DNA from 3 places in the Streptomyces sp. NBC_00236 genome. Region 3 is predicted to be linked to each of the others. Evidence: riboswitches for the same ligand, from Rfam matches in the RefSeq annotation. Region 3 holds a riboswitch; each other region holds the start of a gene.
The links. A riboswitch is a leader RNA that binds a small molecule or an ion and turns the genes downstream of it on or off. The one in region 3 is predicted to bind cyclic di-AMP.

Region 1 (3,523 bases), 2.4 Mb from region 3:
GGCCAGGGCGTGCAGGACCCGGCTGTGCTCTGCCGTGCGGTCCAGGATGATCCGGCGGTAGGAAGCGACCATGCGGTGGGTCCCCTTGCCGTCGGCCAGGATCGACCGCAGCTCGTTCATGTTGCCGTCGCGCACCATCCGCCAGAACTCCGCGCCGTCCGCCGGGTCGCTGAGCGGGATGTTCACATTGCGCACGCCCGGCAGTTCCACGTCCAGGCCGTCGAGCTTGTGGTCGGCGCCGTTGCGGAAGTCGAAGACGGTGTGCAGACCGAGACCGGTGAGGAACGCGGTGTCCTCGGCCGTGGCGTGTGCCAGGTGACCACTGCGGTAGAGCCGCCCGTACCGCACCCGGCGGCCGTCCGAGGTGGGCAGGCCGCCCACGTCACGGAAATTGCGGACACCCGCCAGCTCGGGCTCCGTCGACGGGGTCTGCGGCAGCTGCTGCGTCACGGTCACTCCTGGGGGCTCTGCCGCCGGCGCGTGTCGCCCGCGGGTCCACTCTCGTGACGATACGACATTGATTCCTCAGGCAATCATCTTGGTCGTACCCGCACTTCGGGCCCCTGTGGCAGTCCGCCGGGCGGATCTCTCCGCACGGCCGCGCGGCCCTGGATCCACGCGGACGATGCGACGGAGCGGAAGCGATGGGCATGACATGTCCGTATTAGGGCTTTAGTCGAACATGCCCTACTTCTACGGTAGATGATCGCCCTCTCGTGAGCGGGATCATATCCGTGACGGTGTGTGGCGGCGGGGCCGCTGGGTATTCCGTGCGCGGCGCGGAAATCCAAGATCCGTAATCCACGGAGTGTGACCGGAATTCCTCGCCGAATTTCCGGCACGGAATCCCGCACGGAACCCGTGGCTTGTTTCCGCCGTCCCGGCTCGCTTACGTTCGCTGCAATCCGGACGGACCGCCTAATCCTGCCGCCGCCCGGAATTCGCACCCACTCACCGCGTGGCAGGAGCGGGGGAACCAGGTAAGCCGCCGGCCGGGAAACCGGACGGCTCGGGGTGAAGTCGCGCCAGCCGCGACCGGACATCTCCAGTCCGAACCCGACAGCTCACCTCGCAGGCGCCGGAGAGGAAAACCTTCATGCCCATATCGGGTAAGCACCGTCGTCCCAAGTCCAGCACCATTGCCCGTGGCGTCGTCGCCGCGAGCGCCGGCGGAGCCGTCATCGCGCTTCCGCTGCTCGGCGCCACCGGTGCCCACGCCGCGGAGCAGTCCGCTCCGGTCACCTCGAAGTCGGCCGCCGCTCACACCACCCCGGCCAAGCCGGTCGCGAAGAAGCAGGCCGGCGCCACCTCCTACACCGTGGTCTCCGGCGACTACCTGTCGAAGATCGCTGCCGAGCACAAGCTCAAGGGTGGCTGGGAGAAGCTGTACCAGGACAACCGCAAGGTCGTCGGCGACGACCCGAGCCTGATCTTCCCGGGCATGAAGCTGACCCTCGGCGGCAAGGCCTGGGGCCACGCCTCGACCACCTCCACGGGCACCACCACCCCGTCGAAGGCCCCCTCCAAGGCCCCGGCCAAGACCGAGACGAAGGCCTCCACGGCCTCCGACTCGTCCTCCTCCGACGACTCGTCGTCCAAGGAGACCTCGGCGCCGGCCACCCAGAGCAACGACTCCGGTTACGTCCACCCGGTCCCGGGCAACCACACCACCGCGTACCGCGCCTCCGGTGCCAACTGGTCCAGCGGCAGCCACACCGGCATCGACTTCCCCGTGTCCACCGGCACGAGCGTGAAGGCGATCACCTCCGGCACCGTCGTCACCGCCGGCTGGGGCGGCGCGTACGGCAACGAGGTCGTCATCAAGCACGCCGACGGCCACTACTCGCAGTACGGCCACATGTCCTCGCTCTCCGTCTCGGCCGGCCAGACCGTGACCGCGGGCCAGCAGGTCGGCCTGTCCGGCTCCACCGGCAACGCCACCGGCCCGCACCTCCACTTCGAGGTCCGCACGGGTCCGGCGTACGGCTCGGACATCGACCCGATCGCCTACCTGGCGTCGCACGGCATCAACGTCTGATCCGGGCAACACCGGTCCGGTGAACCGGGCCTGAGCAATGCATGGAGGGACGGTGCGCGGCGGCGCACCGTCCCTCTGCCGTTGGCTGTCCGTGCTCGGAAGAGGCGCGCGGCTCCGGGGCGGCGGCGGTGAATGGTGGCGGTGGGTGGTGGCCACTCTTATTCCCCCTTTACCAAAAACTGACCGGGTGGTCTATCTCACCACCCGTCAACCCCTTATTACGGTCGCGTAGGTCACATTCGGCGGTGCAGGATATGCCCTTGTGGCAGACGATTCGAACAACATCCAGCAGGGCGTCATCAACCAACAGGGCGCCATCGGGTCGTACGCGGCGATTGGCGACAGCTTCACCGAGGGAGTCGGTGACCCCGGCCCGGACGGAACGTTCGTCGGCTGGGCGGACCGGTTCGCGGTCCTTCTCGCGGACCAGCTCCCGGACCCGGGCGCGGCGACGGGCACCGCTCACGCAGACTTCAGGTACGCCAATCTCGCCGTACGAGGACGTCTCCTCGACCAGATCGTCGAGGAGCAGGTGCCGCGCGCCAAGGAACTCGCCCCCGATCTGGTGAGCTTCTGCGCCGGCGGCAACGACATCATCCGGCCGGGCACCGATCCCGACGACGTGGCCGAGCGCTTCGAGCGCGCGGTCGCCGACCTGACCCGGTCGGTCGGCACGGTCATGGTCACCACCGGCTTCGACACCCGCAACGTGCCCGTGCTGCGCCATCTGCGCGGCAAGATCGCCACCTACACCGCGCATGTACGGTCCATCGCCGACCGCTACGACTGCCCGGTCCTCGACCTGTGGTCCCTGCGCTCGGTCCAGGACCGGCGCGCCTGGGACGACGACCGGCTGCACCTGTCGCCCGAGGGCCACACCCGGGTCGCGCTGCGCGCCGCCCAGGTCCTCGGCCTCGGCGTACCCGCCGATCCGGACCAGGAGTGGCCGCCGCAGGCCCAGCGCGGAACGCTCGAAGTGCGGCGCGACGACATCCACTGGGCACGCGAGTACCTGGTCCCGTGGATCGGCCGGCGGCTGCGCGGTGAGTCCTCGGGGGACCACGTGGAGGCCAAGCGGCCCGACCTGCTGCCTCTCTGAGAGGCTCGCAGTCCTCAGTCGCCCCGGGCGAACGGGGCGACGGAGGACACCGGCCGCGCCGGTATGCGCTCCAGCACTCCGCCGGCGAAGACGTCGTAGAGCGGCAGCGTCTCCAGGTGCACATAGCCGATGTGGCAGTCGCAGACGGCGAGCGGACAGGCCCGGGGACCCAGCGCCGCGCGGTAGCTGCCGTCGTAGAGATTGCCGAGCTCCGCGCGGACGAAGTGGCAGCGGCGCACCGTGCCGTCGCCGTCCACCGAGATCACCGACTCACCGGTCCGGCAGGGCAGCCCCGCCGAACGGTGCGGATGCCGGCTGTACGGGAACAGCGGGTCGACCGCCGTCCACCGGTCCGCCTCCTCGTCCGTATAGGTGTGGCCCTCGGC
Region 2 (3,523 bases), 4.6 Mb from region 3:
CCTGGGCGTCGACCTGCGACGGGTCCGTACCGTCGCGCTCGCTCTCGCCGTCCTGCTGGCCGGCACGGCGGTCGGCGTCGGCGGACCCATCGCCTTCGTCGCGCTGGCGGCGCCGATCCTCGCCCAGCGGCTGACCGGTCCCACCCGTGTCCCGGTCACCGCGTCGGCGCTGACCGGGGCCGCGCTGATCGCCGCGGCCGATGCGATCGGGCGTGTCGCCGCGCCGGTCGAACTGCCCGTCGGGGTCGTCACCAGCGTCCTCGGCGGCCCCTTCCTCCTGTGGGTACTGCTGCGGCCCGACCCGGCCGCCGGAAAGGCGTGAGCCGCACATGACCGAGCATCCGACCGGTACGAAGGCGGGCCTCGAAGTCCGTGGCCTGCACGCCGGATATCCGGGCCGGCCCGTCGTCGAGAACGTCGACCTCACCGTTCCCGCCGGACACGTCGTCGCGATCGTGGGGCCCAACGGCTGCGGGAAGTCGACCCTGCTGCGGACCGTCGCCCGGCTCCACCGCCCCGAGTCCGGCACGGTCCTGATCGGCGGCACGGACATCTGGAGGACCGGCCGTCGCAGGGCCGCCCACCATGTCGCGCTGCTGCCGCAGTCGCCGCGCGCCCCCGAGGCGGTCACCGTGGCCGGGCTGGTGCGCTACGGCCGCAGCCCGCACCAGGGGCTGCTGCGCCAGTGGTCGCGCGAGGACGAGCGGGCGGTACGCGACGCACTCGACGCGACCGGGACCACCGCGCTGGCCGGGGAGCGCGTCGACCGGCTGTCCGGCGGTCAGCGCCAGCGCTGCTGGCTCGCGATGGTGCTGGCCCAGCAGACCCCGGTGGTCCTGCTCGACGAACCGACCAGCGCCCTCGACCTCGGGCACGCCGTCGAGGTCCTGGAACTCGTCCGCGAGGTCGCGGCCACCGGTCGCACCGTCGTCATGGTCCAGCACGACCTCGTTGCCGCGGCCCGCTACGCCGATCTGCTCGTCGCCATGAAGGGGGGCCGCGTCATCGCCACGGGCGCCCCCCGGGAGACGGTCGACGAGGCGCTGGTGAAGGAGCTGTACGCGCTCGACGCGGACGTACTCGCCGCCCCGGGCGACGGTTCACCGGTCGTGGTGCCGCGCAGTCGTGCCGGCGTGGCCGCGCAGCCGACGTCCATCCCGTAGTGCCCTAATTAGGCGATTGTCCGGAATGGTTGAGAATGCCCCTCCCGTCACGCCTCCGTGAGGCATGGCTTCTCCGGGTGGGCAAATCGCCCGTTTCGGGCGCAGTGGCCAGCGTCACGTTTCCCGCCCCTGACGCGGAACCAGACACTTCGGTTCCCTGGCGCCCCAAGAAAACTGACCCGCCCGGATGTGACCGGCATCGCACATTTCCTTTTATTGATCTTGCGAATCAATTGTGATCAGGAAATCCGGGCTTGTTCCGCCCGGTCTTTCTCGCTTACGGTCACCGTCAATCCGGACGGAACGCCGAATCCTGCCGCCGTCCGGTAACCCGACCACTCACGTACGGCAGGAGCGGGGGACCCAGGTTTGCCGCCGTTCCGGGAATCCGGAGCGGCTAGGGGTGAAGTCGCCATGTGCGGCCGGACATCTCCAGTCCGAACCCGACAGCTCACCTCGCAGGCGGCGGAGAGGAAAAGCGCCATGCCCATCAAGGGTCACCACCGTCGTTCCAAGTCCACCCCCCTGACCCGCGGTCTCATCGCCGTGAGCGCGGGCGGCGCGGTTCTCGCGCTCCCCCTGATCGCGGCCGGATCGGCTTCCGCCGCGCCGGTCCAGTCGGTCGTCGCGGAAAAGGCCGCAGCCCCGGTTTCCGTTGCCGGCAAGGGAATTTCCGTGCAGCACGCCAAGTCCACCACCTATTCCGTGGTCTCCGGCGATTCGCTTTCCAAGATCGCCCGCGGGCATTCCCTCGACGGCGGCTGGGCGCAGCTCTACAAGGACAACCGGAGCGTGGTCGGCGGCAACCCCGACCTGATTCACCCGGGCCTGAAGCTCACCATCGGAGCCAAGTCCACGGCCACCGCCCCCGAGGCCGCGACCAAGAGCGAATTCAAGGCGGAGAACACCTCCGGCAGCGCCTCGCAGCCGTCGGGCGACCGTGCCGAGAGCACCGACCGCGCCGACCGTTCCCAGCGGACGGCGACGCCCGTCGCCGAGGAGACCGCCCAGACCGTCGAGACCGCGCCCGCGCAGAGCGCCACGGCGTACACGGACGACCTCGACGGCTGGATCAAGGAGTCCCTCGCCGTCATGGCCGAGCACGGCATCCCCGGCAGCTACGACAGCATCCACCGCAACATCATGCGCGAGTCCTCGGGCAACCCGCAGATCGTCAACAACTGGGACTCGAACGCCGCCGCGGGCACCCCGTCCAAGGGCCTGCTCCAGGTCATCCAGCCCACGTTCGACGCGTACCACGTGCCCGGCACCTCGCTGGACATCCTGGACCCCGTCGCCAACATCACCGCCGCGTGCAACTACGCCGCCGCGACGTACGGCTCGATCGACAACGTCTTCGGGGCCTACTGATCCACCGCGGTACCGCCCCCGCGCGGAGCCGTGAAAAGGGGTGGAAGGGAGCTGAGCAGCTCCCTTCCACCCCTTTTGCGATGCCGTACAACCCTTGTGCCGCGGAGCCGGTCCAACAGGGCGCCAGGAGGCTGACGGGCTCTTCCCGGCGTCCCCCCCCCCCCGGTCTCGCCCGGTCATCCTTGAACCGAGGAGCCGCACGTGCGCACTTACCGACCGGCCGCCGTTGTCGCGGCCTCACTTCTCCTGATGGCAGGGGCCGCCGCCGTCGCGCCCTCCGCCCACGCCGTCGCCCCCGGCGGAACGCACGCCGACGACGGCGACGCCGACTTCAACGGTGACGGCTACGAGGACGTGCTCATCGGCGCGCCCGGCGGGACCGTCGGCGGCAAGAAGGGCGCGGGGTACGTGACCGTGCAGTACGGCGGGCCGGGCGGCATCAATACCACCCGGGGCACCGTCCTCAGCCAGAACACCACCGGGGTGCCGGGCGGCGCCGAGGCCGGGGACGGTTTCGGCGCCGCGCTGGCCACCGGCGACCTGGACGGGGACGGGTACGGCGACGCCGTCGTGGGCCTCCCGGGCGAGAACGTCGAACCGGTGACCGACGCGGGCGGCGCCGTCGTCCTGTGGGGCTCCGCGCAGGGGCTCTCCGGCTCGGGCAGCGACTGGCTGCAGGCCGCGGAACCCGCCGCCGGCGCCCGGTTCGGCAATGCTCTCGCCGCCGCGCACTTCAGCCCCGACATCCCCGGCGACCAGCTGGCCGTGACCGACCGCGCCGACTTCACCCTGTTCCAGTACGCCCCGGGAACCCGCCGGAACGCCACCTCGAGCAGCAACCACGTCCCCGGCACCCCCGGGCGCGAGATCGCACCCCGGGCCCTGACCACCGGCGACTACGACGGCAACGGTCTCGCCGACCTCGTCATCTCCGGCGTCACCGTGGGCGAGGAGCCGGGCCACGGCTGGTCCGCACTCCTCCTCGGCGA
Region 3 (3,523 bases):
GACCCCGTCCTCCATGCCGGTCAGGAAGACCACCGGGAATTCGAGGCCCTTGGCGGTGTGCAGCGTCATCAGCGTGACGACACCGGAGCCGTCCTCGTCCTCGTCGGGGATCTGGTCGGCGTCGGCGACGAGCGCGACCTTCTCCAGGAACTCGGCGAGCGTGCCCGCGCCTTCGTCCTCCGCCCGCTCCTGCTCGAACTCGAGGGCGACGGAGGCGAGTTCCTGGAGGTTCTCGATCCGGGTCTCGTCCTGCGGGTCGGTGGACGCCTGGAGCTCGGCGAGATAGCCGGTCCGCTCCATGACGGCCTCCACCACGACCGCAGGTCCAGCGCCGGACTCCACGACCGTGCGGAGCTCCTCCATCAGCGTGTTGAACCGCTTCACCGCGTTCGACGAACGGGCTGCCATGCCGTACGCCTCGTCGACCCGGCGCAGCGCCTGCGGGAAGGAGATCTTCTCGCGCATCGACAGGGCGTCGATCATCGCCTCGGCCCGGTCGCCGATGCCCCGCTTGGGCACGTTCAGGATGCGGCGCAGCGGGACGGTGTCCTCGGGGTTGGAGAGGACCCGGAGGTAGGCCAGGACGTCCCTGACCTCCTTGCGCTCGTAGAAGCGCACGCCGCCGACCACCTTGTAGGGCAGGCCGACGCGGATGAAGATCTCCTCGAAGACACGCGACTGCGCGTTCGTCCGGTAGAAGATCGCCACGTCGCCGGCCTTGGCGTCGCCCGCGTCGGTCAGCCGGTCGATCTCGTCGGCGACGAACTGCGCCTCGTCGTGCTCGGTGTCGGCGACATAGCCGGTGATGCGGGTGCCCGCGCCCGCGTTCGTCCAGAGGTTCTTCGGGCGGCGGCTCTCGTTGCGCTCGATGACCGCGTTGGCCGCGGACAGGATCGTCTGCGTGGAGCGGTAGTTCTGCTCCAGCATGATCGTCGTCGCGTCCGGGTAGTCCTCCTCGAACTGGAGGATGTTGCGGATGGTCGCGCCGCGGAAGGCGTAGATCGACTGGTCCGCGTCACCCACGACGCACAGCTCGCCCGGGGCGTCGGCCTCGCCCGCCGGGCCGACCAGTTCCCGTACGAGCGTGTACTGGGCGTGGTTGGTGTCCTGGTACTCGTCGACGAGGACGTGGCGGAAGCGGCGGCGGTAGTGCTCGGCGACGTCGGGGAACGCCTGGAGCAGGTGCACCGTCGTCATGATGATGTCGTCGAAGTCCAGCGCGTTCGCCTCGCGCAGCCGGGACTGGTAGAGCGCGTAGGCCTGGGCGAGTGTCTTCTCGAAGCCGTCGGCAGCCTGGCCGGCGAAGGTCTCCTCGTCGATCAGCTCGTTCTTCAGGTTCGAGACCTTCGCCGTGAACGACTTCGGCGGGTAGCGCTTCGGGTCGAGGTCGAGATCGCGGCAGACCAGGGCCATGAGGCGCTTGGAGTCGGCGGCGTCGTAGATGGAGAACGAGGAGGTGAAGCCGAGCCGCTTCGACTCGCGGCGCAGGATCCGTACGCACGCGCTGTGGAAGGTCATGACCCACATGGCGTTGGCCCGCGGTCCGACGAGCTGCTCGACGCGCTCCTTCATCTCGCCGGCGGCCTTGTTGGTGAAGGTGATCGCCAGGATCTGGCCGGGGTGCACGCCGCGCTCGGCCAGCAGATGGGCGATGCGGTGCGTCAGTACGCGGGTCTTGCCCGAACCGGCACCGGCGACGATGAGCAGCGGGGACCCGGCGTGCACGACGGCTGCGCGCTGCTCGGTGTTCAGCCCGTCCAGCAGCGCGGCCGCGTCGATGACCGGGCGGTGGGCCCCGTCGCGGTAGTAGGCCTCGCGGGGCGGCGGGGGCCCGTCGAAAACGCCCGCGAAGAGGTCCTCCGGCACCGCTTCGGGTGCGGAGTCCTCGGGGGGCGGCGGGGGCCCTTCCTCCGTGTGCTGGAGGCCGGCCAGGAAACTGTCGTCAAAGAGGCTGCTCATCGCCTCCCGAGTCTAGGCGTGCGCACTGACACTCCGGGCCCGAGTGACCAACCACGCACCGGCGACCGGACACTCAGAGCGAGCGATGGGCATCACTGTGTGGAGCGACCCCGGGCCCCACCTGCCCCGCAGCGCCCCGATCCGGCAAGGTCACGAAAATGTATCGGGCATATCGAACATCAACCTTCACAGCGGCACCATGAGTTGGCTAGCGTGCTCGTTCGGGCGGCCCGTACCCCCAGAGGCGATCCACGCCGAGCGGGCGTCCACGCCGAATCCGGGCTGTCCGTCACGGGAGTCCGGAACCGGGGACCCACACGCATCACCGGGGTGAATCGGTCCGAAATCCCCCACCAGGACCGTAGGGCAGCCTTCCGTTCCGCCCGAACCCGACAGCTAACCCGGTAGGCGGTCCACGGAAGGAGATGCCGGCCTTGGCGTCGCATCGCAAACCGCGCACCCGTGTGCGCAATACCGGCCCGGCCGTCGGGATCACGACGGCCGCACTGGCTTCGGTGACCCTGCTGTCCACGCAGAGCGCACTCGCCGCCCCGGCTCCCAAGCCCAGCATCGAGGACGTACAGAAGAAGGTCGACGACCTCTACCGGCAGGCGGGCACCGCGACCCAGCAGTACAACCAGGCGAAGGAAGCGACCACGGCGCAGCGCTCCAAGGTGGACACCCTGCTCGACGACGTCGCCAAGCGCACCGAGAAGCTGAACGAGGCACGCAGGACGCTCGGCACCTATGCCGCCGCCCAGTACCGCGGCGGCACCCTCGCCCCGACCGCCACCTTCTTCCTGGCCGACGACCCGCAGTCGTTCTTCGACCAGACCCACCTCATGGACCGGATGACCGAGCGCCAGACGCGGGCGGTGTCGGACTTCCGTACGCAGCAGGTGAAGGCGTCCGAGCAGCGGGCCGAGGCCGTGGCGAGCCTGGAGACGCTCACCGAGTCCCAGGCGACCCTGCGCACCAGCAAGCAGAACGTCCAGACGAAGCTGTCCGAGGCCCGCGGCCTGCTGTCGAAGCTGACAGCCGAGGAGAAGGCGCGGCTGGCCGAGCTGGAGCGCAAGAAGGAGGCGGAGGCCAAGCGCAAGGCGGCGGAGCTGGCGAAGAAGCAGGCCGCCGCGAAGGCCGAGGCCGACCGCGAGGCCGCGGCGGCCGAGGAGGCCGCCGAGGAGGCCGGCAGCGGCACGGGGGCAGGCACCGGAACCGGGACCGGCTCGGGCTCGGGTTCGGACGCCGACGCCTCGACCAAGGCCGAGAAGGTCATGGCGTTCGCCAGGGCGCAGCTCGGCAAGCCGTACGTCTGGGGGGCGACCGGCCCGGCCTCGTACGACTGCTCCGGGCTCACCCAGGCGGCCTGGAAGGCGGCCGGTGTCGACATTCCGCGGACCACCTGGGACCAGGTGAACGTGGGCACCCGGATAGCCACCGAGGATCTGCGGCCCGGGGACCTGGTGTTCTTCTACGACGACATCAGCCACGTCGGCATCTACAAGGGCGACGGCATGATGATCCACGCGCCGAAGCCGGGGGCGAACGTGCGCGAGGAGTCGAT

Region 1: another riboswitch for cyclic di-AMP. It lies ahead of OG446_RS33645 (M23 family metallopeptidase); the one in region 3 lies ahead of OG446_RS23470 (C40 family peptidase).
Region 2: another riboswitch for cyclic di-AMP. It lies ahead of OG446_RS02695 (transglycosylase SLT domain-containing protein); the one in region 3 lies ahead of OG446_RS23470 (C40 family peptidase).

What each region holds. Positions count from the first base shown of each region.
Region 1 covers NZ_CP108100.1:7,555,971-7,559,493, forward strand. Annotated here, with positions in the region: gene OG446_RS33640 (tyrosine-protein phosphatase) at 1-450, opposite strand, end outside; cyclic di-AMP (ydaO/yuaA leader) riboswitch at 935-1,093, shown strand; gene OG446_RS33645 (M23 family metallopeptidase) at 1,097-2,038, shown strand; gene OG446_RS33650 (SGNH/GDSL hydrolase family protein) at 2,301-3,137, shown strand; gene OG446_RS33655 (STM4011 family radical SAM protein) at 3,152-3,523, opposite strand, start outside.
Region 2 covers NZ_CP108100.1:615,713-619,235, reverse strand. Annotated here, with positions in the region: gene OG446_RS02705 (FecCD family ABC transporter permease) at 1-322, shown strand, start outside; gene OG446_RS02700 (ABC transporter ATP-binding protein) at 330-1,163, shown strand; cyclic di-AMP (ydaO/yuaA leader) riboswitch at 1,458-1,643, shown strand; gene OG446_RS02695 (transglycosylase SLT domain-containing protein) at 1,647-2,534, shown strand; gene OG446_RS02690 (esterase) at 2,736-3,523, shown strand, end outside.
Region 3 covers NZ_CP108100.1:5,183,280-5,186,802, reverse strand. Annotated here, with positions in the region: gene pcrA (DNA helicase PcrA) at 1-1,959, opposite strand, end outside; cyclic di-AMP (ydaO/yuaA leader) riboswitch at 2,219-2,386, shown strand; gene OG446_RS23470 (C40 family peptidase) at 2,385-3,523, shown strand, end outside.